2 regions of the Pseudomonas sp. B21-054 genome follow, and region 2 is predicted to be linked to the other one. Evidence: predicted binding sites of a transcription regulator. Region 2 holds the regulator's gene; the other holds the start of a gene.
What was found. Region 2 encodes sigma-54, which starts transcription at its own class of promoters, with help from an activator protein. Its sites were predicted from a motif close to ANTGGCATNNANNTTGCTNT; they were not measured.
Positions count from the first base shown of each region.

Region 1 (15,234 bases), 3.0 Mb from region 2:
ACGCGGGTATCGAGTTGGCCCGTGATCGCTTGCGCAAGTCAGCGTTTCACCGCTCGGTGATCAATGCCGAGATGTTCAACCCGCAAAGCGCGGTGGATGCGGGGTTCCTCGACAAGGTGGTGTCGGCAGAAGAACTGCAGGGCGCGGCCTTGGAGGCGGCGCGTCAATTGAAGAAAATCAACATGACGGCCCACAAGAACACCAAGCTGAAAGTCCGCAAGGCCCTGCTGGAAACCCTGGACAGTGCGATTCTGCTGGATCAGGAACACATGGGCTAACGCGCCTTCCTTCGCCAAACTAAAAGCCCGACCCCGTGTCGGGCTTTTTCCTACATGCATTGCTTAAAAATCAGCAACCGCTCTAGCCCGCTTCTGTCACGTTGTTCAGAAACATACGCTTAAATATCGTCCATCTCCTACCTCTATAGGGGCAATTGCCGAAATCAGTGCACATCCGTACACTGCGCCACCTTTTGTCCCGATAGGGCCTGTAGATGCTGTTTGTACTGCGTATGTTGTTGATGGGGCTGCACTTTGTCTTGGCGGGTGTGCTTGGCGTAATCCTGGGGATATGCCGCCCGTTCAACCCGGACAACAGTCGTTTATGCGCCAGGCTGTATGCCCTGCCCGCCATGTATATTTTGGGCCTGCAGATCAGGGCCGACGTTGGCGGGCTGGCGGATAAACCCCAAAGTTGCGTGATCATCGCTAACCACCAGTCCAACTATGACCTGTTCGTGTTCGGCAATGTAGTGCCGCGCCGTACTGTGTGCATTGGCAAGAAAAGCCTGAAGTGGGTGCCGCTGTTCGGGCAACTGTTCTGGCTGGCGGGCAATGTGCTGATCGACCGCGGCAATGCGATCAAGGCGCGTCAGTCGATATTGACCACCACGCATACCTTGCAGCACGAGGACACGTCGATCTGGGTGTTTCCGGAAGGGACGCGAAATTTTGGCGAAGACCTGCTGCCCTTCAAGAGAGGCGCATTCCAGATGGCCATAGCCGCCGGGGTGCCCATTGTCCCGGTCTGCGTCAGTAACTATATCAAGCACATGCGCCTGAATCGTTGGCACAGCGGTGAAGTCCTCATACGCTCATTGCCGGCAATTCCTACAGCAGGGCTGAGCATGGATGACATGCCCGAGCTTATCGCCCGGTGCCGCGAGCAAATGCGTGAATGCATCGAGGCCATGGACCGGCAGCTGCAACGGACCTGAAAGAAACCCGCTCTTGCAGCGGGTTTTCTTTTGCCTACGAACTTGGCAGATTTTGCTGACTCTCAACCGGTAGGGCACGTTAAGCTGGACAGTGCCTTGCCACTGCCATTTTCCAATAAGAAGTGAATAACCATTATGGGTAGAGTCGTTGCTGCTGCGGTTTACAGCGCCGGAAAGAAAATCACCAACATTACCCTCGACGAAGGCAGTGCCTGGGCGGCCAAACCGGGTCACTTTGTGTGGATCGGCCTGGAAGAGCCCAGCGCCCTGGAACTGACCAACCTGCAGCGCCAATTCAACCTGCATGAACTGGCGATCGAAGACGCCATGGAAAAGCACAGCCGCCCTAAGCTTGAGACCTTTGGCGATGCGCTGTTTATCGTCACGTATTCGCCGATACGCAAGGACGGCAAGCTGCAGTTCATCGAAACCCATATCTTCGCCGGCAAGGGCTACATCATCACCGCCCGTAACGGTCACTCAGCGTCCTACGCCCACGTCCGGCAACGCTGTGAAGCACGTCCTATCCTGCTGGAGCATGGGGAAGATTTCGTGCTCTACGCCATCCTTGATTTCGTCATTGAAAACTACCAGCCAGTGGGTGAGGCCATCCACGCTGAGATCGATGAACTGGAGCGCAACGTGCTGTGCAGCGCCCTGAACGAACGAGACATCCAGAACCTCCATAGCCTGCGCCGCGATGTGCTGCGCCTGCGTCGCTACGCGGCACCGATGGTGGAAATCAGCGAAGAACTGCAGAGACTGGACTTTCCCTTCATCGACAAAAACATGAGTCCATATTTCCGCGATGTGCAGATTCATGTCACGCGGCAAATGGAAGACCTGGCGACCCTGGCCGACATCGCCAGCCAGACCATCGAGGTTGGCGTACTGCTCGAAGCGTCGCGCCAGAGCGTAGTGCAACGCAAGTTTGCGGCGTGGGCGGCGATTCTGGCATTCCCTACCGCAGTGGCTGGCATCTACGGGATGAACTTCGAGAACATGCCGGAATTGACCTGGCACTATGGGTATTTTCTCGTACTGGGGTTTATTGGAGTGGGTTGTACTGCGCTGTGGGCGAGCTTCAAGCGCTCGGGATGGCTGTAGGAACAGCTGCAAGCTGCAAGCTCAGGATTGCAGCCCTTAACTTGTAGCTCGCAGCTTATAGCTCACAGCTGCTTCTGAGCGACAAACCGCATCATCCACTCCGCCACCGTGGTGCCGTGGTGCTCCTGGGCGAGGCTCGCCACGCCCTGGCTGTAGACCTGCTCGCCGAGGTGTTGCTGGCGAATCTCCAGCAAGGCCCGGGAATAATCGTGGATGAATTCCGGATGGCCCTGGAAGCACAGCACCTGGTCGTTGATGTGATAGGCGGCGAACGGGCAGAAATCGCTGGACGCAATGACCGTGGCATTTTCGGGCAATTGGGTCACCTGGTCCTGATGGCTGATCAACAAGGTCAGTTCTTCCATCACCGGGCTCATCCACGGCGCCTTGGCCGCGAGTGTGTAGCGATGGGTGCCGACGCCCCAGCCCTGGGTAGCGCGTTCAGTCTTGCCGCCCAGCAACAGCGCCAACAGTTGATGGCCGAAGCACACGCCCAGTAGCTTGTCGCCACGCTGATAACGGTCCAGCAGGTAGGTCTTGAGGGTTTGAATCCAGGGGTCGCTGCCGAAAGAATCAGCCTTGCTGCCGGTCACAAGATAAGCGTCGAACTGCTCGTCATCGCTGGGGTAGTACCCCTGCATCACGTTGTACACCGTGAACTCGGCCGCCACGGGCTGTTGTGAAAACAGGCGCTGGAACATCTGCCCGTAACCCTGATATTGGTCGACCAGTTCCGGACGCAGGATATCGGTTTCCAGAATGCAGATGCGTAGCGACATAAAAAATACCTGACACGATGATGGGAATATTGCACACCCCAGAGCCTGCCCTGAAACACGGTCCCAAGGCAAGCCCCTCCCCGGGTCTGTCAGAACAGTTCGTGCCTGGCGGCTTTCTCCAGCAACAAGGCCGGCGGTGAAAAACGCTCGCCGTATTGTTCGGCCAGATACTGGGCCCGGCCGACAAAGTCCTGTAGGCCGTATTGGTTGATGAACTGCAATGCACCGCCGGTCCAGGCCGCAAAGCCGATGCCCAGGATCGAGCCAACGTTGGCGTCGGCTGTCGAGGTAAGAACGCCTTCCTCCACGCAACGCACGGTTTCCAGGGCCTGGATGAACAGCAGCCGATCACGGACATCCTGCGGCGAAATCTGCCCATCGGCTTTCTCGAAACGGCTTTTGAGTTCCGGCCACAGATGCTTTTGCCCATCGGCCGGATATTCATAAAACCCCGCCCCGGCGGCCTTGCCCGACCGCTTGTATTCGTTGAGCAGCAAGTCAATCACGACGAATGCCGGGTGCTCAATCGGCGTTTTCCCTTCTGCGTGCAGGTCCTTGGCGGTTTGCGCGCGGATATGGCTCATCAGGCTGAGGGAAATTTCATCAGAGATCGCCAGCGGCCCGATCGGCATCCCGGCCTTGCGCGCTTCGGTCTCGATCATCGGCGCACTCACGCCCTCACCGAGCATGGCGATACCCTCCTGGGTAAAGGTGCCGAACACGCGAGAGGTAAAGAAGCCGCGGCTGTCATTGACCACAATCGGCGTCTTGTTGATTTGCAGGACGAAATCGAAGCCTCGTGCCAAGGTCTCGTCGCTGGTGCGGGCGCCCTTGATGATTTCCACCAGGGCCATTTTTTCCACGGGGCTGAAAAAGTGCAGGCCGATGAACCTCGTCGGGTCTGATACTGCCATGGCCAAACCGCTGATGGGTAAAGTCGATGTATTGGAAGCCATCACCGCGTCCGGCCCCACCACCGCCTGGGCAGCGGCCGACACCTTGGCTTTCAGGACACGGTCTTCAAACACCGCTTCGATGATCAAATCGCAACCGGCCAGGTCCGCGTCGCTGTCGGTCGTATGGATCCGCGCCAGCGTGGCTTCGCGTTGCTCGGCAGTCAGTTGACCGCGGGCGACCTTCTTCTCCAGCAGCACCGCCGAACGGGCTTTACCCTTTTCGGCGGCAGCCAGGTCGACATCCTTGAGCACCACCTCGACGCCGGCCACGGCGCTGACGTAGGCAATGCCGGCGCCCATCATGCCGGCACCGAGCACGCCGACTTTTTTTGTCAGATAAGGCGCAAAACCCCGTGGGCGAGAGCCGCCGGCCTTGATCTCATTGAGCTGGAACCAGAAGGTGCCGATCAGGTTCTTCGCCACCTGGCCGGTGGTCAACTCAGTGAAGTAGCGGGTTTCGATCAGGTGGGCCGTGTCGAAATCTACTTGGGCGCCTTCCACCGCGGCACAGAGGATCTTCTCCGGTGCCGGCAGGCAACCTTGGGTCTTGTTACGCAGAATTGAAGGGGCAATCGCCAGCATTTGCGCGACTTTCGGGTCCGACGGCGTACCACCCGGGATCTGATAACCCTTCGCGTCCCATGGCTGGACCACGCTTGGGTTGGCGAGAATCCAGGCCCGGGATTTGGCCAGCAGTTCGTCATGGTCAGCTGCCAATTCATCAATCAACCCCGCCTGCAGTGCTTGCTGTGGGCGAACCTTTTTCCCCTCCAGCAGATATGGCAAGGCCTTCTCCAAACCGAGCAGGCGCACCATCCGCACCACTCCGCCGCCGCCCGGCAACAGGCCAAGGGTGACTTCCGGCAGGCCGAGCTGCACCGATGGGTGATCCAGGGCCACGCGATGATGGCAGGCCAGGCAGATTTCCCAGCCGCCACCGAGGGCCGCGCCGTTGATGGCCGCCACCACCGGTTTGCCCAACGTTTCCAACGCACGCAGCTGCGCCTTGAGTCCCAGGACCCTTTCGTAGAAAGCCGTGGCCTCGGGCTTGCCGACCTTGATCAGTTCGTTGAGGTCACCGCCGACGAAGAAGGTTTTCTTGGCCGAAGTGATGATCACCCCGGCAATCGTGTCCTTCTCGGCGGCCAAACGGGCCACGCAAGCGGCCATGGCCTCGCGATACGCGGCATTCATGGTGTTGGCGCTCTGGCCCGGCATGTCCAGGGTCAGGACGACGATCCGGTCCTGGCCGGTTTCATAACGGATGGCATCGGTCATCAGCAGTGTTCCTTGAAGTCGTGGCTCAGAGGCGTTCGATAACGGTGGCAATGCCCATGCCGCCGCCGACACACAGGGTCGCCAGGCCATAGCGCAGGCGCCGCACCTCCAACTCATCGAGCAAGGTGCCGAGGATTGCGCACCCGGTGGCGCCCAAGGGATGGCCCATGGCGATGGAGCCACCGTTGACGTTGACCTTGGCGGGGTCGATGGCCATGTCCTTGATGAACTTGAGCACCACCGAGGCAAAGGCTTCGTTGACTTCGAACAAGTCAATGTCCTCCACTCGCAGGCCGGCCTTGGCCAAGGCCTTGCGGGTGGCCGGCGCCGGGCCGGTGAGCATGATGGTCGGGTCGGTGCTGGTGACGGCCGTGGCGACGATCCGTGCCCGGGGTTGCAGGCCCATGGCGCGCCCCTTGGACTCGGAACCGATCAACATCAGCGCCGCGCCATCGACGATGCCGGAACTGTTGCCCGGCGTGTGCACATGGTTGATTCGTTCGACATGGCTGTAGACCCGCAGCGCCGTGCCGTCGAAACCCATCTGGCCCATGGCTTCGAAACTCGGCTTGAGCTTGCCCAGGCTCTCTAGCGTGGAGTCGGCGCGAATGAATTCGTCATGGTCCAGCAGCACGATGCCATTCTGGTCCCGCACCGCCACCAGGGATTTGGCGAACGAACCGTCAGCCCGGGCCCGCGCGGCTTTTTGCTGGGAGTGCAGCGCATAGGCATCGACATCCGCGCGGCTGAAGCCCTCCAGGGTGGCTATCAAGTCGGCGCCGATGCCCTGGGGAATGAAGTGCCCGTGCAGGTTGGATTGCGGGTCGAGCGCCCAGGCGCCGCCGTCACTGCCCATGGGCACCCGGGACATGGATTCGACGCCGCCGGCCACCACCAGGTCCTCGAACCCGGATCGCACTTTCATGGCCGCCAGGTTCACCGATTCCAGGCCCGAGGCGCAAAACCGATTGAGTTGCACGCCCGCCACACTGACATCCCAATCGGCCATCAACGAGGCGGTCTTGGCGATGTCGGCGCCCTGCTCTCCCACCGGCGTTACGCAACCCAGCACAATATCGTCGACCTGGCTGGTGTCCAGGCTCATGCGTTGTTGCAAAGCGATGAGCAGGCCAGCCATCAGGTTTACCGGCTTCACGCTGTGCAAGGCGCCATCGGTCTTGCCTTTGCCGCGAGGCGTGCGCAGTGCGTCGAAAATCAAAGCTTGGGTCATGACATCCTCGAAACCACGGGGGTAATGCGATGCCTACAACCATAAGCCCAGCGGCGCGGGATTCAATGACCGCAGTGCTCAACCCCGTTGACGACGGCGCTCAGACGAACGGTAGCCTGCTATCGGGTTAACCGATTCAGGTAAGCAAGCTGTCTAGCAAAAGGCCCAGCAAGAAGCTGGCAATAGGCCTCATGCCGTTTTAATAGCAATTAGCTAGAAACTGATACGAATTGGATCTAAGCCAACGGCGCTGGGGCCCCTAATGTAATCCTTGTACAAGAAAGTCGTCGGGTTTTGCCGAGGCACTTGTCAAACAGGAAGTGCACCGCCAGTCGCCATGGATATGCAGGCTGGCCTCAGGAAATAACAAAAAAGGCGGGTCAGCCAATGTTCAAACATTCGAAAGTTCGTCAAGCCGGACTCATTCTCTTCGCCACGACGCTGCTGTTGATTTTGCCGAATATCACCAAGGTGATCGGCTGAGTCCTGCGCGCGGGTACCTGAACCATCAGCACGTTGTATCGCCAAAAAATGTGACGGGTTCGTTGTTCCGGCGGTGGTGGCTGTGCCAACCTTTATGGCATCCCCCTCGACATGGAAGACGATCCATTTGAAAGCTCTCATTGTGTTCGGGGCGTTGCTGCTCAGCACGCCCCTGTATGCCGCGCAACTGGTGCTGGAGTTGGGCGCGGGTACTCGCACCTGGCAAACTGAAGAACTGCTCAAGCATCCTGAAGCTCGAACGGTCCAGATCGCTGAAGATGTTTCCTACAAAAAAGCGATGAGTTATCGCGCCGTGCCTTTGACAGCGTTGTTGATCGGCATCCAGCCGGACGACCACCTGCAAGCCGTGGCGCTGGACGGTTTCGCCGCCGAAATGCCCGCGGCGCCATTGCTCAACAAGAGCGGCGCCCGTGCCTGGCTGGCGATTGAAGACCCTGCCAAACCCTGGCCGTCACTGGGCGAAGGCAAACACAGCGCCGGACCTTTCTACCTGGTCTGGACGGACCCTCAGGCGGGCCATATCAGCCCTGAACAATGGCCGTACGCGGTGGCGAGCATCAAGCGCCTGTCAGCGGTGGCCGAACGCTTCCCGGCCCTGCTGCCATCGCCTACGCTGGCCAAGGACGATCCGATCAATAAAGGTTTCGAGCTGTTCCAGAAGAACTGCCTGGCATGCCATCGCCTCAATGGCGCCGGCGATGCGCAGTTCGGCCCGGACTTGAACATCCCCTTCAATCCTACCGAGTACTTCTCGGGAGACTTCCTCAAGCGCTATATCCGCGACCCGCAGGGCCTGCGCCGCTGGCCCCAGGGCAAGATGCCGGGTTTCTCGGAGGCAGTGCTGCCGGACTCGGAGCTGGATTTGTTGGTGGGGTATTTGAAGCATATGGCGGGGCGTAAAACACCTCTGGGCCAATAAGACCACGTATGCGGCTGACTTGACCTCTGTGGCGAGGGGATAAATCCCCTCGTCACATTGAATCAGCCACCAGTTACTGAAGTTGCACGGTGATCAGCGGCGCCGGTGTCACGACCACCTTGGCATGCATCTGCTCACAACCGCCGCCACGGCGCATGCCGCGCACCGGACAGGCGTCCAGGTAATCCAGGCCCACGGCCAGTTTCAGGTGTCGCTCCGGGCGGGCCAGTTGGTTGGTCACATCGAAGCTGTACCAGGCGTCATCGAGCCAGGCCTCGGCCCAGGCGTGACTGGCCAGGTGTTCGCTGTTGTCGCCGAACAGATAGCCCGATACGTAGCGCGCCGGTATGCCCAGGCTGCGAACGCAGGCCAGGAAGGCATGGGCGTGATCCTGGCACACCCCGCTACGACCGGCAAAAGCCTGGGCCGCGCTGGTCTCGATTTCAGTGGAGCCCGGCGCGTAGCTCATATGTTGGTTCAGCCCATGCATCAAATCGATCAAGGCCGTGCGATCGCGGCGCTGCTTGCATTGCTGCTGGGCAAAGGCGCGAAGAGCCTCGTCCGCTTCAGTCAACCGCGTGAACCGCAGGAACGGCAGCGCCGATTGGCTCTCATGTTCAGCTTCGTGCAACGGATCGATGTCCACCTGCCCGCGAGCACCGATGACGATCGTTTCGTGGGGCTCGTCCAGCGTAAGGACATGAAGGATATTGCCGAACGGATCCAGCTGCGCCCGCACTGGCCGAGGCAGGTCGAGCTGCCAGCTCAGCACATGCTGGCGTTCGCTGTCGTGGGGAGTCAGACGCAGGTACTGAATACTCGCGCGAACCTGATCTTCATAGTGGTAGGCCGTTTCGTGGCTGATTGAGAGTCTCATATGACCTCCAGGTAGGAACTGTGGATGGCATTGCCCAGTTCGCGGACCAGTGGGATGAACTCGGTGAGCCAGGCATGCAGGCCCCCGTCGAGGATTTCGTTGATACCGGTGTAGCGCAGGCGCGCGTCCATTTCCGCCCCCAGCCGTTGTGCCTGCCGGCCATTGGAGCCCGACAGGCTCGCGAGAATCTGCTCGATTTCTTCAGTGCAGGCGCGCAGTGAGCGCGGCACGTCGGCGCGTAACAGCAACAGTTCAGCCACATGGCGGGCACCCGGGGCGTCACGGTAGATCTCGGTGTAGGCCTCGAAGGAAGACAAGGCCCGCAGCAAGGCGCTCCACTGGTAGTACGCGTGGGCGGTGCCATCGCTGACCGTGTCGGCCTGATCGCCGGCCATTTCGTAGCGGGCGTCGAGCAGGCGCAGGGTGTTGTCGGCCCTTTCGATAAAGGTCCCCAGGCGAATGAACCTGAAGGCATCGTTACGCATGATGGTGCCGTAGGTTGCGCCTCGAAACAGGTGGGACCGTTCCTTGACCCACTCGCAGAAACGGCTCATGCCGTAGCGACTCAAGCCTTGCTCGGCAATATCGCGAATTTCCAACCAGGTGGCGTTGATGTTTTCCCACATGTCGGCGGTGATTCGCCCACGTACCGCATGGGCACTGGCCCGCGCAGAGCCGAGGCAGCTGTAGATGCTGGCCGGGTTGGCGGCGTCCAGGGCAAAGAAGTGCAGCAATCGCTCGGCATGCAAATCGCCGTGGCGTTCCCGGTAATCGTCCAGCGTCCCGGTGATCAGCAACGGCATGGCCAACTCGTGCAGGCCGTCACCGCGCCCGTCCTGGGGCATCAACGACAGCGAATAGCTGACGTCGAGCATCCGCGCGAGGTTTTCCGCACGCTCCAGGTAACGCGACATCCAATACAGGTCCGAGGCGGTTCTACTTAACATGGCAGCTCCTTCAATCCTCGACCACCCAGGTGTCCTTCGTGCCACCGCCCTGGGATGAGTTCACCACCAGCGACCCTTCGCGCAGCGCCACACGGGTCAGGCCGCCGGGCACCACACGGGTTTCCCGGCCGGACAGCACAAACGGCCGCAAGTCGATATGCCGTGGAGCGATGCCATTTTCGACAAAGGTCGGGCACGTCGAGAGTGACAGCGTCGGCTGGGCGATATAGGCGTGCGGCTTGGCCTTGATCCGCTCACGGAAGGCATCGATCTGCGCCGTCGTCGCCGCCGGCCCCACCAGCATTCCGTAACCGCCGGAACCCTGGGTCTCCTTGACGACCAGGTCCGGAAGGTTAGCCAGCACGTGGGAAAGCTCGGCAGGATTGCGACACTGCCAGGTCGGAACGTTCTTCAGGATCGGCTCTTCGTCCAGGTAAAAACGGATCATGTCGGTGACGAACGGGTACACCGACTTATCGTCCGCCACCCCCGTACCGATGGCATTGGCCAGCACCACGTTGCCCGAACGGTAGGACGACAACAGCCCTGGTACACCGAGCATCGACTCCGGGTTGAAGGCCAGGGGATCGAGGAACGCATCGTCGAGGCGCCGATAGATCACATCGACGGTTTTCGGCCCGTCAGTGGTACGCATGAAGACCTTGTCATCGCGTACGAAAAGGTCAGCGCCTTCCACCAGTTCCACACCCATCTCCCGAGCCAGGAACGCGTGTTCGAAGAAAGCACTGTTGAAACGTCCCGGAGTGAGGACCACGACACTGGGATCGTCCAGCGGGCTCGCGCTTTTCAGGGTGTCGAGCAGCAGATTGGGATAATGATCTATCGGCGCGATGCGTTGGACGGCGAACAGTTCGGGAAACAGGCGCATCATCATCTTGCGATCTTCGAGCATGTAGCTGACGCCACTGGGCGTACGAAGATTGTCCTCGAGCACGTAGTACGTGCCGTCGCCGTCGCGTACCAGGTCGACCCCGCAAATGTGGGCATAGATGTCGCGGTGCAGGTCCAGCCCCTGCATCGCCAGTTGATATTGCTCGTTGGCCAGCACCTGCTCGGCCGGAATGATCCCGGCGCGGATGATGCGTTGTTCGTGGTAGAGGTCGGCCAGGAACATGTTCAGCGCCTTGACTCGCTGGATGCAGCCACGCTCGACGACCCGCCATTCACTGGCGGGAATGCTGCGCGGGATGGTGTCGAAAGGGATCAGGCGCTCTGTTCCCTGCTCGTCACCGTAGAGCGTGAATGTGATCCCGGCGCGATGAAACAACAGGTCGGCTTCGCGCCGCCGTTGTGCCAGAAGCTCGTCAGGGGTTTCGGCCAGCCAACGGGCAAACGCCCGATAATGCGGGCGGACCTGGCCGTCGGCGTCGTACATTTCATCAAAACCGGTGCGGATCATGCCGTACTCCTTGTCACCCTGACATCCGGCTTCGCAAGGCCCGTGCCATCGGCATAAACGCTTCCTGATCAAAGGGTTGGATTATCCACCGGGAGGCCATGCACCCTTGTAGTGCAGCCAATGCCCCCCTACCCCACCGCCACGCCTCATCACGACGCATAGCCTGGCTACCCTGAGCATAGACACGGAAAAAGGACGTAGCCTGCTGCGGATACAGTTAGGTACAAAACCTGGAGGAGTGTGGCAGGGGTCAGTTGGCGGCTGGCGGGCACACATGAAAACGGCCGACACAAAGGTCAGCCGTTGCTCTGGTTGCAGTAAGTGAAGTATCAGGCCTGCAGGCGCCGAATCTCCTGTTTGACGCCCCAACCCTCGATGATGCCGCCCAAGGGTTCAACCACGGCCTCGAAGTCTTGCTCGAAGTCTCCAATGTCGTCGTAGGTGGCGTACATCACCCGGCTCAGTTCCAACGACCAGGCCCCGTCGTCCCGGGCGCTGATCTGTGCGTTCAATGACTCACCCCGAAATTGACCTGCTGCCCTGCGCGCCCGCTCCTCATCCGGGAAAATGGCGTAGAACTCGATGGGATGGAATTGTGAGAAATCGAAACCGCCTTCTTTCATGCGGCGAAGCACACTGGTGCTGATGTCTTCTTGATAGGCTGTGCTCATGAAACGTCCTCCTCAAACTGATGGATAGACTTTCCGTCTTCCCGTATGAGCAACCCAGGGGTTGCGCATGGCACGGCATCAACTGACCGTCGGGACACAAGCATGTAGCTGACAAGACCGGACCTTCGCGATCCTTTCGCTGATCTCAATTGCAGAGTAGCCGCAAGTCGCGGTCACTGCCAAGCGGGGCCAGACACTGAATTTCATGAAATCGGTTTAATGCTGATGATTTCGATGCTGTGCTGGGATTTGAGGTTCTTGAGCGTTGGGTCTTCGGTGCGACCTTCCAGGTCATTGAGATCAAGCTTGGCGGGCACGGGTAGCAACTTTTCGCGGATCAATTGCGCAGCCTGCTCCATGGTGGGCTCTTGGTCATAGTCGAACTGCTCGGCGATGGCTTCGCCGTGGTCATCAACGAAAGTGATCTCCCACTTTTGCATCGGTCTCTCCTCGATCAATTCAGGGCCTGGCTTACGTACATCTCGACATTGAGCGCTGAACAATCGTTCCGCCGGGTTGTTGGCCGGCACGTACGAAAAGACCGCCTCGAGGGCGGTCTTTTGGGGTGTTGCATAGCCGATTATTTCTCGGCACGTTCCTTCAGGGCTTTCAAGGTGTTGAACGGCGCGTCCACCACAAATTTGTTGGCCAGCCAGGACGGTACGCTGCCACCCGGATCGGTGTGGACCTGATAGGTCACTTCGACCTGGCCCGCGCCCTTGGGTACGAATTTCCAGAAGCCCTCAACCTGGGTCACCCGCACATAATCCGGCTCTTCGGGCAGGTACTTCGGCACGCCCTTGAGGTTGCGGGTCAGGCTGCCATCGGTGCCTTCGACGGTGGTCACTTCCAACACAGAGTCCCGGGACTTGACCGGCCACGGCGTATTGAACTGGGTGTAGGTCCAGCTCTTGTCGCCCTCGTGCTTGAGCAGTTTCTGGCTCTTGCATTCATGAATCCAGGCGCAGGCACCCGAGACATCTTCCTGCAGGGCCCGCAGCTTGGGCATGGTGGTTTTCATGACGGTCACGCCCTGGTAGGCCTTGTACTTGGAGCCGGCCACTTCACTGAGGGAAACCTTGATACCGTCCTGCTCCTTGACCACTTGCCAGTCTTCTGCCTGAGCGGCGGCCGATGCCAACAACACGGTCATCCCACACAACACAGCCATACGATGCAGCGAACCCATAATTCTTTTCCTTATTGTCCAAGTTCGTTCATGTCAGTTCCGATCATTAACCCATTACGCTGCCGTGACTTGCTCCCACCAACCGATGAGGCGGATAGCGTCTTCGCTGCTGTTGCCGCAGACTTCGATGTCAGCTTCGAACGCCGAACATACTGCCGGACGCTCTGGCTCGCCGAAGATCCGGCACAGGTTATCGATCGACAACTGCACGCAGCGTTCTCCTGCCGGCTTGCCCTGGGGCATGCCAGGGATCGGCGAGCTGATGGAAGGGGCAATGCAGCAGGCGCCACAGCCTTCACGGCACTTCATGACGACAAACATCCTCACGACAAGTAATGATTGGTAACAGGGCACAGAGTAGCGGCTAAAACACTCGTTTTAAATTACTGCTTGTGTGTTTTTTCGCCGCAACAAGATGACTGGACAGTCAGCAACGACTGCAAGCATGGCCAAGATCTACTGCTTGAACTCGAAATCCAGCGCCGCCCCTTCCACTTCATGACGCTCCTGATTGCGCAGGGGCAGCTGCATTTCATTGCTCAGCAAACGGCCATTGAGCTGGAACGGTCCGGGCTTCTCTCCAAAAAATGAAGGCAGCAGTGGCTCATGTTTGGGTGACAATACCTTACCCGGTGGCTGCAGATTCTCGACCATGTCATGGGGCAGGCTCAAATCCAGCTTGGGCGGCGGCAGTGGTTTTTTGGCGATCTCGTGGGCAGATTTGCTCTTGGAAGCGATTGGCGCGCGTTTTTTCTTCACGGGCGCTGCCTTTTTCGCGGGTGCCTTTTTGACCGCTGCCGGTTTTTTCGGCGCATTTTGCGCGGCGTTGACGGCCGGTTTATCCTGCGCCGAAGCCGCCACGACGCCTCCTGTGTGGAAGGCAGTCAACAGGCCGATCAAAACCCACGCGACAGGAACAATGGCTTTCATAAATACAACGGCAGTTACGGCAGAGAACCCCATGCTCGCCTGATAATGAGACGCTGACAAGCACATCAGGCTAAGCCGCTGATTCCTATAAAAATCCGTTGGCAGTCTCTTGGCACAATTGAGTGGCCAACAGCCCCAGCGTCATCAAGGCCCGCTCCGCCTCACGGTTCCAAGGCGTGCCACAGTTCAGTCGGATACAGTGGTTGAACTGCTCGGTGTTACTGAAAATCAGCCCGGGCGCGATACTGATGCCTTGTTGCAACGCCCGCACATGCAATTCCTGGGTATTGACCCGTCCCGGCAGGCTGACCCACAGGATGAAACCGCCGGTGGGCCGACTCATCTGCGTGCCTTCGGGAAAGTACTGCTGCACCGCCAGCTGAAAGGCGCTGAGATTTTTGCGGTACTCCTGGCGGATATAACGCAGGTGTCGGTCATAGCCGCCATTTTCCAGATACGCCGCAATGCCCATCTGCGTGACGCTGCACGCCGAGTGGGTACTGAAGGTCTGGAGCCGCTGGATTTCCTGCTGGAATTTGCCGGCGATCATCCAGCCAATACGCACCCCTGGCGACAACGTCTTGGAAAAGCTCGAACAGTAGATGACCCGATCCAACCGGTCATAGGCTTTTAGTGCCTTGGTGCGCCCCTGCTCGAACATCAGCTCACCATAGATATCGTCCTCGACGATCTGAATGTCGAAATCCGACGCCAGGCGTAACAGTTGCTTTTGCCGCTCCTCCGGCATCGTCCCACCCAAGGGGTTACTCAAGCGCGTGGTCAGCACCAACGCCTTGATCGACCATTGGTTGGCCGCCAGTTGCAGGGCCTCTAGGCTCATGCCAGTGACCGGGTCGCTGGGTATCTCGATGACCTTGAGCCCCAACAGATCCGCCAGTTGTAGCAAGCCGTAGTAGGTGGGTGATTCGGCAGCGATCAGATCCCCTGGCCGGGTCAACACGCGCAAGGACATCTGCAGCGCATCGACACAGCCGTGGGTGATCACCACTTCGGAGGGATCCACCACCACACCGGCATCGCGCATGCGAATCGCCACCTGACGTCGCAACGGTTCGAAGCCCGGGCTGAACATGTAGCTGAACGCCCGCGGGCTGTGGAACCGCGTGACCTTGGCCAATTGCTGGTGCAGCGCCCGCACCGGCAAGTAATCGACGCTCGGTACCGCCGCCCCCAAGGGAAACACCCCTTC
Region 1 covers NZ_CP087204.1:4,919,776-4,935,009, forward strand. The annotation lists gene LOY70_RS21180 (crotonase/enoyl-CoA hydratase family protein) at 1-278, shown strand, start outside; gene LOY70_RS21185 (1-acylglycerol-3-phosphate O-acyltransferase) at 494-1,216, shown strand; gene LOY70_RS21190 (magnesium and cobalt transport protein CorA) at 1,352-2,323, shown strand; gene LOY70_RS21195 (amidotransferase) at 2,386-3,102, opposite strand; gene LOY70_RS21200 (3-hydroxyacyl-CoA dehydrogenase NAD-binding domain-containing protein) at 3,192-5,336, opposite strand; gene LOY70_RS21205 (acetyl-CoA C-acetyltransferase) at 5,362-6,567, opposite strand; gene LOY70_RS21210 (c-type cytochrome) at 7,178-7,990, shown strand; gene LOY70_RS21215 (transglutaminase family protein) at 8,064-8,867, opposite strand; gene LOY70_RS21220 (alpha-E domain-containing protein) at 8,864-9,814, opposite strand; gene LOY70_RS21225 (circularly permuted type 2 ATP-grasp protein) at 9,825-11,234, opposite strand; gene LOY70_RS21230 (ribonuclease E inhibitor RraB) at 11,564-11,905, opposite strand; gene LOY70_RS21235 (hypothetical protein) at 12,109-12,345, opposite strand; gene LOY70_RS21240 (START domain-containing protein) at 12,486-13,094, opposite strand; gene LOY70_RS21245 (YkgJ family cysteine cluster protein) at 13,149-13,403, opposite strand; gene LOY70_RS21250 (translation initiation factor 2) at 13,551-14,024, opposite strand; gene LOY70_RS21255 (PLP-dependent aminotransferase family protein) at 14,110-15,234, opposite strand, start outside.
Region 1: the regulator sigma-54 is predicted to act here: its motif matches at 11,265-11,284, upstream of LOY70_RS21225 (circularly permuted type 2 ATP-grasp protein).

Region 2 (15,234 bases):
GGGCGTGCCCTGCCCCAACACCTGGCCGTCGCCGACAACATAGATGTAGTCGGCAATACTCGCGGTTTCAGCCAAGTCATGGGACACCACGATGCTGGTGATGCCCAGCGCATCGTTGAGCAGGCGGATCAGGCGCACGAGCACGCCCATGGCGATCGGGTCCTGCCCGACGAAGGGTTCGTCGTACATGAGGATCTTCGGATCGAGGGCAATCGCTCGCGCCAGCGCAACCCGGCGCTTCATGCCACCGGACAACTCGTCCGGCATCAAATCGAGGGCGCCACGCAGCCCGACCGCCTGCAACTTGAGCAGGACGATGTCGCGGATCATCTCTTCCGGTAGGTCGGTATGAACCCGCAGAGGGAACGCCACATTCTCGAAAACGTCGAGATCGGTAAACAGCGCACCACTCTGGAACAACACCCCCATGTGCTTGCGCGCATCGAACAGATCGCCGCGCGACAGTTCGGGAAGATTCTGGCCGTTGACCCAGACTTCGCCCGCATTGGGACGCAGTTGTGCACCCATCAGGCGCAGCAGTGTGGTCTTGCCACACCCGGAAGGCCCCATGATACCGGTCACCTTGCCGCGCGGGATGCGAATATCAATGTCATTAAAAATGCTGCGCGTCCCTCGCTTGAAGGACAGTCCCTTCAGCTCGACCGCGTAGGCGTTGTCGGCACTCATCTAAACTCCTTGCGATGCAGCCTCACATTCGAACGCCCAGGCCAGCCGACCAACGCCGGTACCGCCGGGCATGCGAACCGGCGGCGAACTATATCACTGCAACAGCCAAGCGCCCAAGACCAACCCTGCGCCCGTTAAGCCTGGTTTAAGGTAAAAAGCCACATTTTATGTCGAACCTTGCGACCCCTTGAACAAAGCATGACGAACTTACGTGAGGGAATTGTTCATTGCCGCTATAATCGCCGCCTTTTCATCGGGCTATACGATTTCTGACATGAGCCAATCCAGCGACCTGATTCAATCGGCACAACGTACCATCCGCCTCGAGCTCGAAGCCGTACAAGGCTTGCTGCCCCATATCGACGCTGATTTCGTACGCGCCTGCGAGATGATTCTGGCCAGCAAGGGCCGCGTGGTCGTGGTCGGCATGGGCAAGTCCGGGCACATCGGCAACAAGATCGCCGCCACCCTGGCCAGCACCGGCACCACGGCCTTTTTCGTCCATCCGGCAGAAGCCAGCCACGGTGACATGGGCATGATCACCCGGGACGACATCATCCTGGCCCTGTCCAACTCCGGCTCCACCAATGAGATCATCACCCTGCTGCCGCTGATCAAGCGCTTGGGCATCCAGTTGATCAGCGTCACCGGCAATCCGGATTCGCCGCTGGCCAAGGCCGCCGAAGTGAACCTCAACGTCCATGTCGAGCACGAAGCCTGCCCGCTGAACCTGGCGCCCACCTCTTCCACCACCGCGGCGCTGGTCATGGGTGATGCACTGGCTGTCGCCCTGCTGGAAGCGCGCGGGTTCACCGCTGAAGATTTCGCCTTTTCCCATCCGGGCGGCGCCCTGGGCCGTCGCCTGTTGCTGAAAGTCGAGAACGTGATGCATGCCGGCCAGGAGTTGCCGCAGGTACTGCGCGGCACGCTGCTCAAGGACGCACTCATGGAGATGACCCGCAAGGGCCTGGGCATGACGGTCGTTCTCGAAGCCGACGGCAAGCTCGCCGGGATCTTCACCGACGGCGACCTGCGCCGCACCCTGGACCGCACCATCGACATCCACAGCGCGACCATCGAGCAAGTCATGACGCCCCATGGCAAGACCGCACGCGCCGAGATGCTCGCCGCCGAGGCCCTGAAAATCATGGAAGACCACAAGATCAGCGCCCTGGTGGTCGTCGACGACGAAGACCGTCCGGTGGGCGCCCTGAATATGCACGACTTGCTGCGTGCGGGAGTCATGTAAATGAACACAGACCTGCTGCAACGTGGCAAAGCGATCAAACTGGCCGTGTTCGACGTGGACGGCGTGCTGACCGACGGCCGCCTGTATTTCCTCGAAGACGGCAGCGAATTCAAGACCTTCAACACCCTCGACGGCCAGGGCATCAAGATGCTGATGGCCGCCGGCGTACAGACCGCTATCATCAGCGGCCGCAAGACCCCGGTGGTCGAGCGGCGCGCAAAGAACCTTGGCATCCCGCACCTTTACCAGGGTCGCGAAGACAAACTGGTGGTGCTGGACGAACTTTTGGGCCAACTCAACCTAAGCTACGAACAAGTCGCCTACCTCGGTGACGACCTGCCTGACCTGCCGGTGATTCGCCGGGTCGGCCTGGGCATGGCCGTCGCCAACGCGGCCGCGTTCGTACGCGAGCACGCCCACGGCATTACCACGGCACGAGGCGGCGAAGGGGCCGCGCGTGAATTCTGTGAACTGATCCTGCGCGCCCAGGGCCGCCTCGAAGCGGCCAACGCCGCGTACCTGTGAGCCATTTATGCTGAGCAAGAAGATTCGCACCATCGTGGTGTTCGGCTGTATCGCGGCGATTTTCGCGGCGGTGGGCTACTGGAACATCAGCCCGGAACGCTTTCTCGACCAACCCGCGGCCACGGTCGAAGAAAATATCGACTGGTACGCGACCAACACGCATACCCTGCAATACCTGCCCGATGGCAAAGTGCAGTATGAGATGACGTCCGACAAGGTCGACCATGTAAAGGCCACTGATATTACGCTGGTGACCAAGCCGGACCTGAACATGTTCCGCGGCACCGAGTTTCCGTGGCACGTGCAGAGCCTGCGGGCCGAGGTCAACTCCGGGGGCACTGAGGTGGAACTGATCGATTCGGTCCGCGTGGCCCGGACCGATGAGAAAAACCGCACGACCATCATCACCAGCAGTCGCATGACCGTGTTCCCACAGCAGCAATATGCGCAGACCGAGCAACCCGTTAGAATCGACGGCGCCGGAGGGGTATCGACCGGCACGGGAATGAAAGCGTATTTGAAGGAAAGCAGGATACACCTGCTATCGAACGTAAGAGGACAGTATGAAGCTCGCTAAAACCCTCCCTATTTTGCTCAGTCTGGGCGCAGCACTGGGAAGCGCGAGCGCCTGGGCTCTTCCCAACGATCGTGACCAACCTATCCGCATCCAGGCCGACGACGCCCAGCTGGACGACAAGAACGGTGTAGCCACCTACAAGGGTGACGTGATCATCACCCAGGGCTCGATGAAGGTCACCGGCAACACCGTGACCATTACCCGCACCCAGTCCGGCGATATCGACGTGGTGACCTCGGTGGGCAACCTGGCCTACTTCGAACAGATCCAGACCGCCGGCGACACCAAGCCTGTGCAAGGCTACGGGGTGACCATCCAGTATCACGCATCCCAGGACCGTGTCGTGCTGATCGACCGCGCCAAGGTCGTCGACAAGGACGGCAACGTCACCCAAGGCGAGAAAATCGTCTATGACACGAACAAAAAACTGGCCAGCGCCGGTCGTGCCACCGGCAGCAAGGTCACCGAATCGCGCCCACGCATCGACATGGTGATCCAGCCGAAAAAGAAAACCGACGAGCAGAAGGCCCCGTAATGGCAACTCTGAAAGCTCAGCATCTGGCCAAGAGCTACAAGAGCCGCCAAGTCGTGCGTGATGTCAGCCTGTCTATCGACAGCGGCCAGATCGTCGGCCTGCTCGGCCCCAACGGCGCGGGCAAGACCACCTGCTTCTACATGATCGTCGGCCTGGTCCAGGCCGATCAGGGCCGCGTGCTGATCGACGACCTGGACGTCAGCCACCAGCCGATGCACGGCCGGGCAAAGGCCGGCATCGGCTATCTGCCACAGGAAGCGTCGATCTTCCGCAAGCTGTCGGTGGCCGACAACATCATGGCCATCCTCGAGACCCGCAAGGAGCTCGACAAGGCCGGCCGCCGCCAGGAGCTGGAAAGCCTGCTGCAGGAATTCCACATCAGCCACATCCGCGACAACCTGGGCATGAGCCTGTCCGGCGGCGAACGACGCCGCGTGGAAATCGCCCGCGCCCTGGCCACCGCGCCGAAATTCATCCTGCTCGACGAACCGTTCGCCGGCGTGGACCCGATTTCGGTGGGTGACATCAAACAGATCATCCATCACCTCAAGGCCAAGGGGATCGGCGTGCTGATCACCGACCACAACGTGCGCGAGACCCTGGATATCTGCGAAACCGCCTATATCGTCAATGACGGCCAACTGATCGCCGAAGGCGATTCCGCGGCCATCCTGGCCAATGACCTGGTCAAGGAAGTGTACTTGGGCCATGAGTTCCGCCTGTAAGCGCAAAGTGTCTGGCCAATCGCCAGGGCGTCGCTAATTTTATTATGGCGACGCCCTAGGCAAACACTTCAGTTTCAGGCATATAATTTGCTTAAGTTTGGCGCTTCGGCGCCCTGTAGTGGATGGCGCATGTGCGCCGGCGAATAAGGTGTTAAGCCCCTGCCATGAAACCATCGCTAGTCTTGAGAATGGGCCAGCAGCTGACGATGACACCGCAGCTGCAACAGGCCATCCGCCTGCTCCAATTGTCGACCCTGGACCTGCAACAGGAAATCCAGGAGGCCTTGGAGTCCAATCCGATGCTCGAACGCCAGGAAGAAGGCGACGACTTCGACAACACCGATCCGCTGGCCGATAACGTCGAGCAAAAAACCAATACCGAAATTCCGGAACCCTCCTACCAGGAAGCCGCCCCGACGGTGGATAACCTTGAGGATGGCGAATGGAATGAACGCATCCCCAACGACCTGCCCGTGGACACTGCCTGGGAAGACGTCTACCAGACCAGCGCCAGCAACCTGCCCAGCAGCGATGACGACGAGTGGGACTTCACCACCCGTACCTCTGCCGGCGAGAGCCTGCAAAGCCATCTGCTGTGGCAGCTGAACCTGGCGCCGATGTCCGATACCGATCGCCTGATCGCCGTGACCCTGATCGATTGCATCAACAATCAAGGCTACCTGGACGAGACCCTCGAAGAAATCCTCGAAGCCTTCGACCCCGAGCTGGACATCGAGCTGGACGAAATCGAAGCCGTCCTCCATCGCATCCAGCAGTTCGAACCGGCCGGCATCGGTGCCCGCAACCTGGGCGAATGCCTGCTGCTGCAACTGCGCCAGTTGCCTGCCAAGACGCCATGGCTGGCCGAAGCCAAGCGATTGGTCACCGATTACATCGACCTGCTGGGCGGTCGCGACTACAGCCAACTGATGCGCCGCATGAAACTCAAGGAAGACGAGCTGCGCCAGGTGATCGAACTGGTCCAGAGCCTCAACCCGCGCCCTGGCTCGCAGATCGAGTCCACCGAACCCGAATACGTGGTCCCTGACGTGATCGTGCGCAAACACAACGATCGCTGGCTGGTGGAACTCAACCAGGAGTCGGTGCCCAAGCTGCGGGTCAATGCCCAGTACGCCGGTTTCGTCAGGCGCGCCGACACCAGCGCCGACAACACCTTCATGCGCAACCAGTTGCAGGAAGCACGCTGGTTCATCAAGAGCCTGCAAAGCCGCAACGAAACCCTGATGAAAGTCGCCACCCAGATCGTCGAGCATCAGCGCGGCTTCCTGGAGTACGGCGACGAAGCGATGAAACCGTTGGTCCTGCATGACATTGCCGAGGCGGTGGGCATGCACGAGTCGACGATATCCCGGGTAACCACCCAGAAATTCATGCATACCCCCCGGGGCATCTATGAATTGAAATACTTTTTCTCCAGCCATGTCAGCACCTCCGAAGGCGGCGAATGCTCGTCCACGGCCATCCGCGCGATCATCAAAAAACTGGTCGCTGCGGAAAATCAGAAAAAGCCGTTGAGTGACAGCAAGATCGCTGGTTTACTGGAGGCACAAGGCATTCAGGTGGCCCGCCGTACCGTCGCCAAATACCGCGAGTCCCTCGGGATCGCACCTTCGAGCGAACGCAAGCGGTTGATGTAACGGGCCACGCCACAGCGTTCCAGTGGCAGGCATTTCTGCCTGCCGCTTTATGCACTGGCAACGAAGGAGAAGCTGTATGCAAGTCAACATCAGTGGACACCAACTGGAAGTGACCGAACCCCTGCGCACCTATATCGGCGAAAAACTCGACCGATTGGAGAGGCATTTCGACAAGATCACCAACGTGCAAGTCACGATGAACGTCGAGAAGCTGCTGCAGAAGATCGAAGCCACGCTGCATATCCCCGGCGGAGAAGTGGTCGCCAACGCGGAGCATTCAGACATGTATGCCGCAATTGACCTGCTGACCGACAAGCTGGATCGCCAACTTAAAAAGCATAAGGAAAAGACCCAGAGCCTCCTCCAGGGCGCAACCGGTCGTTAACCCCCCCAATCCATGATCCGACTAGAATCCATCCTGACCCCCGGCCGTTCCATGGTGAACGCGCCGGGCGGCAGTAAAAAGAAAGCCCTCGAACAAATCGCCAACCTGATCCACCGCGAAATGCCGGATCTGGAAATGCAGGACGTCTTCGAGGCCCTGGTTGCCCGTGAAAAACTCGGTTCCACCGGTTTTGGCAACGGCATCGCCATTCCTCACTGCCGCCTCAAGGGTTGTACCGCGCCCATCAGTGCGCTGTTGCACCTTGAAGCCCCCATAGATTTCGACGCCATCGATGGCGCACCGGTCGACCTGCTGTTCGTACTGCTGGTCCCGGAAGCGGCTACCGATGCGCATCTCGAGCTGCTGCGCCAGATTGCCAGCATGCTGGACCGCAAGGAAGTTCGCGAAAAACTGCGCAGCGCACCGAGCAACGAAGCCTTGTATCAGGTTGTCCTGGACGAGCAGAACGGTCATTAAACATGCGCATGATCATTGTCAGTGGCCGCTCCGGCTCCGGTAAAAGCACGGCGCTCAATGTGCTTGAGGACAACGGCTACTATTGCATCGATAACCTCCCGGCCGGCCTGCTGCCGGAGCTGGCCGAACGCGCCTTGATCCACACTGAACTGGCGCAACCGCTGGTGGCGGTGTCCATCGATGCACGCAACCTGCCAAGCCATCTGTCGCGCTTCCCCGAGTTGCTGGAGGAAGTACGCAACCGGCATATCCAATGCGATGTGCTGTACCTGGACGCCGATGAAGAAACGCTGCTCAAGCGCTTTTCCGAAACCCGTCGACGTCACCCGCTGAGCAACGCCAGCCGTTCCCTGGCTGAAGCCATTCATGACGAAAGCCACCTGCTCGGCCCGATCGCCGACCTGGCGGACCTGAAGGTCAACACCACGAACCTGAACCTGTATCAGCTACGCGACACCATCAAGTTGCGCCTGCTGAACCAGCCGGAGCCAGGCACGGCGTTCCTGGTGGAATCCTTCGGTTTCAAGCGTGGCATGCCGGTAGACGCCGACCTGGTGTTCGATGTGCGCTGCCTGCCCAACCCTTATTGGAAACCGGAATTGCGTGAGCAGTCCGGGCTCGACCAGCCGGTGATCGACTACCTGGCCGCCCAGCCGGATGTCGAAGACATGTACCAGGATATCTCCAGCTACCTGCTCAAATGGCTGCCCCGCTTTGCCGCGAGCAACCGCGCCTACGTCACGATAGCCATCGGCTGCACGGGTGGCCATCACCGCTCTGTCTACCTGACCGAACGCCTGGGTCAGCTCCTGCAACAATCCCTGAAGAACGTCCAGGTTCGCCACCGCGACCTCAGCTAAAGGATTCACATCGCGATGCCTGCTCGGGAAATTGAAATCATCAACAAGCTGGGCTTGCATGCCCGTGCGTCGGCCAAGTTCGTCGGGATTGCCGGTCAATTCAAGGACACCACCATCCGGGTCGGGCGCACGCCTGAGTCTACGGTCGACGGTAAAAGCATCATGGCGATGATGATGCTCGCAGCCGGCAAGGGCACCAAAATCCACCTGCAAACCGAAGGTGATCGAGCGCAGGAAGCGATGGATGCCCTGGTGGACCTGATCAACAGGTATTTCGACGAAGGCGAATAATTCCCCTGTGGTGCAGGCGCGGATTGATCGTTCCCACGCGCAGCAAAGGAATGCATCCTGTGACGCCCTGCGTCACCTTGCAGAAGCGGAACGCGGAGCGTCCCTGGCGGCGTTCCCACGCGGGAGCGTGGGAACGATCAAAAACCAGATCGCTCTAGTTCCCTGCGCGACAGCGCAGCGTCGAAGACGCGGCGGCTCCCTCGCCACAAAGGCATTGCGTCACGCCAACGCCGTATCCATCACCATCATCAGGCAAAACCCCACCAGCAACCCCAGGCTCGCCAGCTTGTCGTGGCCATTGCGGCGTGATTCGGGAATAACCTCATGAGTCACCACCAGCAACATCGCCCCGGCCGCCAGTGCCAACCCCAGGGGCAGCAGCATCTCGGCCAGGCTCACCAACCAGGCGCATAACAACGCGAACACTGGCTCGACCACCCCTGACGCGGCGCCAATCAGGAACGCCTTGACCCGCGACATCCCAGCCGCAGCCAGCACCAGTGCGATCACCAGCCCTTCCGGTACATCCTGCAAGGCGATCCCCATTGCCAGGCTATCGGCATCGGGCATGCCGCCACCCGCCGACACGCCAACGGCCATTCCTTCGGGAATGTTGTGGGCCACGATGGCAAACACGAACAACCAGATCCGCGGCGCGATGATCGGGCGTCCGGGCGTCTCTATCAGCCTTGCGGGGCTGGCTGACACCTTGCGATCCACCAGATACAGCCCGAAGGCCCCCAGCAGGATGCCGAAGCTGATCAGGCCACTGGCCGCCCAAGGCGTGAGCCCCAGCTGTTCGGCCGCGGCAATGCCCGGCACGATCAGCGAAAACGCCGTGGCGGCCAGCATCACGCCAGCACCGAAGCCCAACAACGAATCACTCACGGCCTGGGGCATGCGCCGGATGACCAGCACCGGCACGGCGCCCAACGCCGTACCCAAGGCGCATAACCCACCGCCCTGCAGCGCACGCAACAGTCTCGGCTCCAGGTCCAGCCACGCCAGGCCCTGGGCCGCCAGCAATGTCATTCCGGCCAACAGCAACAACGATCCCAAGGCGTAGCGGAACATCCGCCCGCTCCCTATCGCCAGCGTTTCAGTATCCATAGTCAGCCTTGGATGATTTTCATGAGGCAGTCAGGCCAGCGCAGCCTGGTAACGGCGTGCGACTTCCGGCCAGTTGATCACGTTGTAGAACGCGTTGATGTATTCAGGCCGACGGTTCTGGTACAGCAAGTAATAAGCGTGTTCCCAGACGTCCAGGCCCAGGATCGGCGTGTGCCCGTTCATCAACGGGCTGTCCTGGTTGCCGCTGCTTTCCACCACCAAAGTCTTTTTCGGGGTCACGCTCAACCAGGCCCAACCGCTGCCGAAACGGGTCAGCGCCGCTTTGGTGAAGGCTTCCTTGAATCGCTCGAGACCACCCAATTGCGCTTCGATCGCGGCGGCCAGGGCCCCTTCGGGTTGCCCCCCGCCCTGGGGCGCCATGACCTCCCAAAACAGCGAATGGTTGGCGTGGCCACCGCCCTGGTTGATCACTGCGGCCCTGAGGCCTTGCGGCAATTGCTCGACGCTGGCCAGCAATTTTTCCACGGGCCAGCCGGCGTATTCAGTGCCGTCGACCGCAGCGTTGAGGTTGTTGATGTAAGTCTGGTGATGCTTGGTGTAGTGGATCTCCATGGTTTGCGCATCGATGTGCGGTTCCAGGGCGTCGTAGGCGTAGGGCAATGCAGGCAAGGTAAAAGCCATTTTCAATGAACTCCGTAATGAACAGGGGCGTTGCGCTGCCGGGGCGAAGCGGCATTGCAGTGCAGCAGGCGCTGGGTGCGAGGGTATTCACCGTGCTCGCTGATGAACGTCAGCAGTTCGATATAGGTCTTGTGGCTCTGACGCAACGCGGCAGCGCGCAGGGCCGGCGCCATACGCTCGTCCTGCACGGTCTGCAGCAAACGCTGGTGGATGGCGCAGAGGTACTCGGCGCTCTCCTCCGGCTGGTTCAGGCGCAAGTGCAGATCCGCCAGGTTGTGGTGGGAGACGACGCAGGCGGCCACGGCTTCGTCGGCATCTGCCCAGCGCTCAAACAGCACTTGGGCCAGGGCCAGCGCTTGCAGATAGCCTTCGCGGGCGTCCACCAATTCACCTAGCATGAAACAGCGATTGGCTCGTTCGATCGTGCGTTTCCAATGTTCCACGGTGAGTCCTCCACAGCGTGTCGGGTTTACACACCGCCGGCGGTGAGCTTTTCCGGGTCCAGCAGGACCTCGAGCTCACTGCGCGTCAGATCGGTGTGTTCCAGGGCGACATCGATGACCGGGCGACCTTGCTGATAGGCCTTCTTGGCGATTTCAGCGGCCTTCTGGTAACCGATGATCGGGTTCAGCGCGGTCACCAGGATCGGGTTGCGTGACAACGCTTCCTTGAGCCTGGCCTCGTTGACCTTGAAGGTGGCGATGGCCTTGTCGGCCAGCAAGCGGCTGGCGGTGGACATCAGGACGATGCTGCTCAGCAGGTTCTGGGCGATGATCGGCAGCATCACGTTCAATTCGAAGTTGCCCGATTGACCGGCGATGGTGATCACGGTGTCGTTACCGATCACTTGGGCGGCGACCATCGCCGTGGCTTCGGGAATCACCGGGTTGACCTTGCCGGGCATGATCGAGGAGCCCGGCTGCAGGCCTTCGAGTTCAATCTCTCCCAAGCCCGCCAGCGGCCCGGAGTTCATCCAGCGCAGGTCGTTGGCGATTTTCATCAGCGACACCGCCGTGGTCTTGAGCTGTCCGGACACCGCCACGGCGGTGTCCTGGGAGCCGATCAGCGCGAACAGATTCTTGCCCGGGGTGAATTGCACCTGGGTCAGTTGCGTCAGTTGTTGGCTGAACAGCTCGGCGAAGCGGGGATGGGCGTTGACCCCGGTGCCGACCGCCGTACCGCCCTGGGCCAGGGATTGCAGGCTCGGCAACAGATCCCGCAAATGGTCGATATTGGCCTTGAGCTGCTGCGCCCACCCCTCGAGCACCTGGCTCAAGCGCACCGGCATGGCATCCATCAAATGGGTGCGGCCGGTCTTGATGAACGGGTGCACCTCTACAGCCTTGCGCTCGATCACCTGCACCAGGTGCTGCAGCGCCGGCAGCAGTTGCTCATGCAAGGCCAACGCGGCACTGACATGGATGCTGGTAGGGATGATGTCGTTACTGCTCTGGCCACAGTTGACGTGGTCGTTCGGATTGACCGCTTCCCCCAGCAGACGACTGGCCAGGGTGGCGATGACTTCGTTGGCGTTCATGTTGGAACTGGTACCAGAGCCGGTCTGGAAGATATCCACCGGGAAATGGTCCATGAATTGGCCTTCGAGCAGCCCTTGTGCGGCGTCGACGATGGCCTTGCCCTGGGCTGCGCTGATTTGTTCCAGCTCGACGTTGGCCCGAGCGGCGGCGGCCTTGGCCAGGATCAGGGCGCGAATGAACTGCGCCGGCATGCGCTGGCCGCTGACAGGGAAGTTATCCACAGCGCGCTGGGTCTGCGCGCCATAGAGGGCGTCCACCGGGACTTGCAGTTCGCCCATGCTGTCGCGTTCGATACGGGTATTACTCATCGGGAGATCCTTGCACCAGTTCAATAAGAGGAATCGATGGCTCCAGGGCGCAGGTCGCCAGCGCCCAGGCATGGCTCTGCCAGCGCTTGAGGCGGCAGCGGCAAAGCGATTGGCGTTCGAGGTCACGTAAGGGGCGCCAGGCCTGGTCGAGGCACAGATTGCGCCAATGCCACGGCAGCGCGACGTCGGCGGCGGTGTCGAGCAGCAGGCGGAACGCGGTTTCGGAAATCATCCACGGCGAAGTGGCGGTGCAACAGGCCAGATAACGGCCCTCGGCCAGGTAGTGCTCGATCAGACGTGGCTCGTCCGGAGTCATCGCACAACGGATCTGGCGACTCATCCAGCGCCAGCTTTCAAGGTAGGGTTGCTCGTGCAGGGCAGAACGCATGACCGCGGCTCACTCGGCGAATGAGATTCATTATTAGATGATAATAAGAAGCAACACAAGTCTTGAGAGGGACACATTGTGGCGAGGGGATTTATCCCCGATGGGGTGCGTAGCGCCCCCCAAAAAGGCCTATACAATCAACCAGAGACACCGCGAGAGTAGGTTTTGGGGCTGCTTCGCAGCCCAGCGGGGATAAATCCCCTCGCCACAAAGGAGCTCTGCGGGTACAAAAAAGGCGCGTCACCCCAGTAGATGACGCGCCTTTTTTCAAGCGGTGATCGTTAGCTACCCGCCACCGTCATCCGCTCGATCAGTACCGAGCCGGTGCGGATGTTGCTGCGCAGTTCCAGGTCATTGCCCACGGCCACGATCTGTTTGAACATATCGCGCATGTTACCGGCGATGGTCACTTCCTGGACCGGGAACTGAATCTCGCCATTTTCGACCCAGAACCCCGCCGCGCCACGGGAATAGTCCCCGGTGACCATATTCAGGCCATGGCCCATCAGTTCGGTCACCAGCAGACCGCGCCCCATCCGCCGGAGCAAGGCGGCCTGGTCTTCTTCGCCATGGGTCACGAACAGGTTATGCACGCCGCCGGCATTGGCGGTGCTCGGCATGCCGAGCTTGCGGCCCGAATAGGTGCCGAGGATGTAGGACACCAGCTCGCCGTTTTCCACGAACGGCTTGGCGTAGGTCGCCAGGCCATCACCGTCGAACGCCGAGCTGCCCATGGCCTGCATCAGGTGCGGACGTTCGTCGATGGTCATCCACTCTGGGAACAACTTCTGCCCCAATGCACCTTCGAGGAACGACGACTTGCGGTACAGGTTGCCGCCGGACACCGCCGACAGGAAGCTGCCGAACAAGCCACCGGCCAACTCGGCGGCAAACAGCACCGGCACTTCACAGGTCGGCACCGGCCGGGCGCCCAGGCGGCTGGCCGCCCGCTGCGCGGCTTTCTGGCCGATGCTGACCGGATCTGCCAACAAATTGCCCTGGCGACTCACGTCGTACCAGTAATCGCGCTGCATCTGGCCGTTGGCTTCGGCGATCATCACGCAGCTGAGGCTGTGGCGGGTCGATGCATAACCGCCGATGAAACCATGGCTGTTACCGTAGACGCGGCAGCCCTGGTGAGTATTGAGGGTGGTCCCGTCGGCGTTCTTGATCCGGCTGTCAGCCTCGAACGCCGCCGCTTCGCAACGCAGCGCCTGCTCGATGGCCTGTTCAGGGGTGATGTCCCAGGCGTGGAACAGGTCGAAGTCACGCAGTTCCTTGCACATCAGCGCGGCATCGGCCAGGCCCGAGGCTTCGTCTTCGGAGGTGTGCTGGGCAATCGCCAGCGCCGCGGCAACGGTTTCGCGAATGGCGTCAGGGCCGCTGGCCGATGTGCTGGCCGATCCTTTGCGCTGGCCGGCGTACAGGGTGATGCCAAACCCCTGGTCGCGATTGAATTCGACGGTTTCCACCTCGCGCTGACGTACCGACGTCGACAGCCCCTGCTCCAGGGACACCGCCACCTCACAGGCACTGGCGCCCTGCCGCTTGGCTTCGGCGAGGATCTGCTCGACTTGTTCCTGCAGTGCCGGCAATGCTTGCGGGCCGACGCTCTGAACTGCACTCATGGTGTTCTCCACTCAAATTCTGTTTTCGGTCAGGGTATGCACGAACAAACCCGAGGCCTTCGAGCGACCGGGCCGGACAAGCGGCCCCCGACTGGTTATCATGGCGGCGTTTCTTTGCGGACTGCCACCATGGTTGATTCTTACGACGACTCCCTCTACGAGGGTGAAAAAAGCAAATCCCAGGTCAAACGCGAGCTGCATGCTCTGGTTGACCTCGGCGAGCGCCTGACAACACTCAAGCCTGACTTGCTGGCCAAACTGCCCTTGACCGACGCCATGCGTCGGGCCCTGGCCGATGCGCCCAAGCACACCGCGAATATCGCGCGTAAACGGCACCTGCAATTCATCGGCAAACTGATGCGCGACCAGGACACTGCCGCCATTCTGGTTCTGCTCGATCAACTCGATGCCTCCACCCGACAGTACAACGAACGCTTCCATGGCCTGGAACGCTGGCGTGATCGCTTGATCGCAGGCGATGACGGCGTGCTGGAAAAATTCGTCATCGACTACCCGGAGGCCGATCGCCAGCAATTGCGCTCCCTGATTCGTCAGGCCCAGCACGAGTTGGCGCATAACAAGCCACCGGCCTCGAGCCGAAAAATCTTCAAGTACATTCGTGAGCTGGACGAAACCCAACGCGGCCTGCGCTGAGTAACGCCCACGGGTGGAGGCCTCGCACTCCACCCGACGCTCCCATCATGCGCCCGTGCCACCCACGGTAATCGCATCGATCTTCAGGGTCGGTTGACCCACGCCAACCGGCACCGATTGCCCGTCCTTGCCGCAGGTCCCCACCCCGCTGTCCAGCGCCAGGTCGTTACCGACCATCGACACCTTGCTCATCGCCTCCGGCCCGTTGCCGATCAGCGTCGCGCCCTTGACCGGCGCGGTGATCTTGCCGTCTTCGATCAGGTAGGCCTCGCTGGTGGAGAACACGAATTTGCCGCTGGTGATGTCCACCTGGCCGCCGCCGAGGTTGGCGCAATAAATGCCCTTTTTCACCGAGGCGATGATTTCCGCCGGATCGCTCTGGCCACCCAGCATGTAGGTATTGGTCATGCGCGGCATGGGCAGGTGCGCGTAAGACTCGCGGCGACCGTTGCCGGTGCGGGCCACGCCCATCAGCCGGGCGTTGAGTTTGTCTTGCATGTAGCCCTTGAGTACGCCGTTCTCGATCAGCGTGGTGCACTCGGTCGGCGTGCCTTCGTCGTCGACGCTCAGGGAACCGCGACGCCCAGCCAGGGTGCCGTCATCGACGATGGTGCAGAGTTTCGAGGCAACCATTTCCCCCATGCGCCCGCTGTAGGCTGAGCTGCCCTTGCGGTTGAAATCGCCTTCCAGGCCGTGGCCCACCGCTTCGTGCAGCAGCACGCCGGACCAGCCGGAACCCAGCACCACCGGCAACGTCCCCGCCGGCGCCGGGATCGCCTCGAGGTTGACCAGCGCCTGGCGCAACGCTTCGCGGGCATAGCCCATGGCGCGGTCTTCGCTGAGGAAATAGCGGTAATCGGTACGTCCGCCGCCGCCATGGCCGCCACGCTCGCGACGACCGTTCTGCTCGACAATGACGCTGACATTGAAACGCACCAGCGGCCGGACGTCCGCCGCCAGGCCGCCGTCGGTGGACGCCACCAGGATCCGTTCCCAG
Region 2 covers NZ_CP087204.1:1,069,239-1,084,472, reverse strand. The annotation lists gene LOY70_RS04595 (ATP-binding cassette domain-containing protein) at 1-687, opposite strand, end outside; gene LOY70_RS04590 (KpsF/GutQ family sugar-phosphate isomerase) at 962-1,936, shown strand; gene LOY70_RS04585 (KdsC family phosphatase) at 1,937-2,461, shown strand; gene lptC (LPS export ABC transporter periplasmic protein LptC) at 2,469-3,038, shown strand; gene lptA (lipopolysaccharide transport periplasmic protein LptA) at 3,025-3,573, shown strand; gene lptB (LPS export ABC transporter ATP-binding protein) at 3,573-4,298, shown strand; gene LOY70_RS04565 (RNA polymerase factor sigma-54) at 4,463-5,956, shown strand; gene hpf (ribosome hibernation-promoting factor, HPF/YfiA family) at 6,033-6,341, shown strand; gene ptsN (PTS IIA-like nitrogen regulatory protein PtsN) at 6,354-6,818, shown strand; gene rapZ (RNase adapter RapZ) at 6,821-7,678, shown strand; gene LOY70_RS04545 (HPr family phosphocarrier protein) at 7,694-7,969, shown strand; gene LOY70_RS04540 (ZIP family metal transporter) at 8,189-9,079, opposite strand; gene LOY70_RS04535 (superoxide dismutase) at 9,110-9,721, opposite strand; gene LOY70_RS04530 (hypothetical protein) at 9,724-10,164, opposite strand; gene LOY70_RS04525 (class II fumarate hydratase) at 10,191-11,567, opposite strand; gene LOY70_RS04520 (FagA protein) at 11,560-11,955, opposite strand; gene pmbA (metalloprotease PmbA) at 12,237-13,583, opposite strand; gene yjgA (ribosome biogenesis factor YjgA) at 13,713-14,237, shown strand; gene tldD (metalloprotease TldD) at 14,283-15,234, opposite strand, start outside.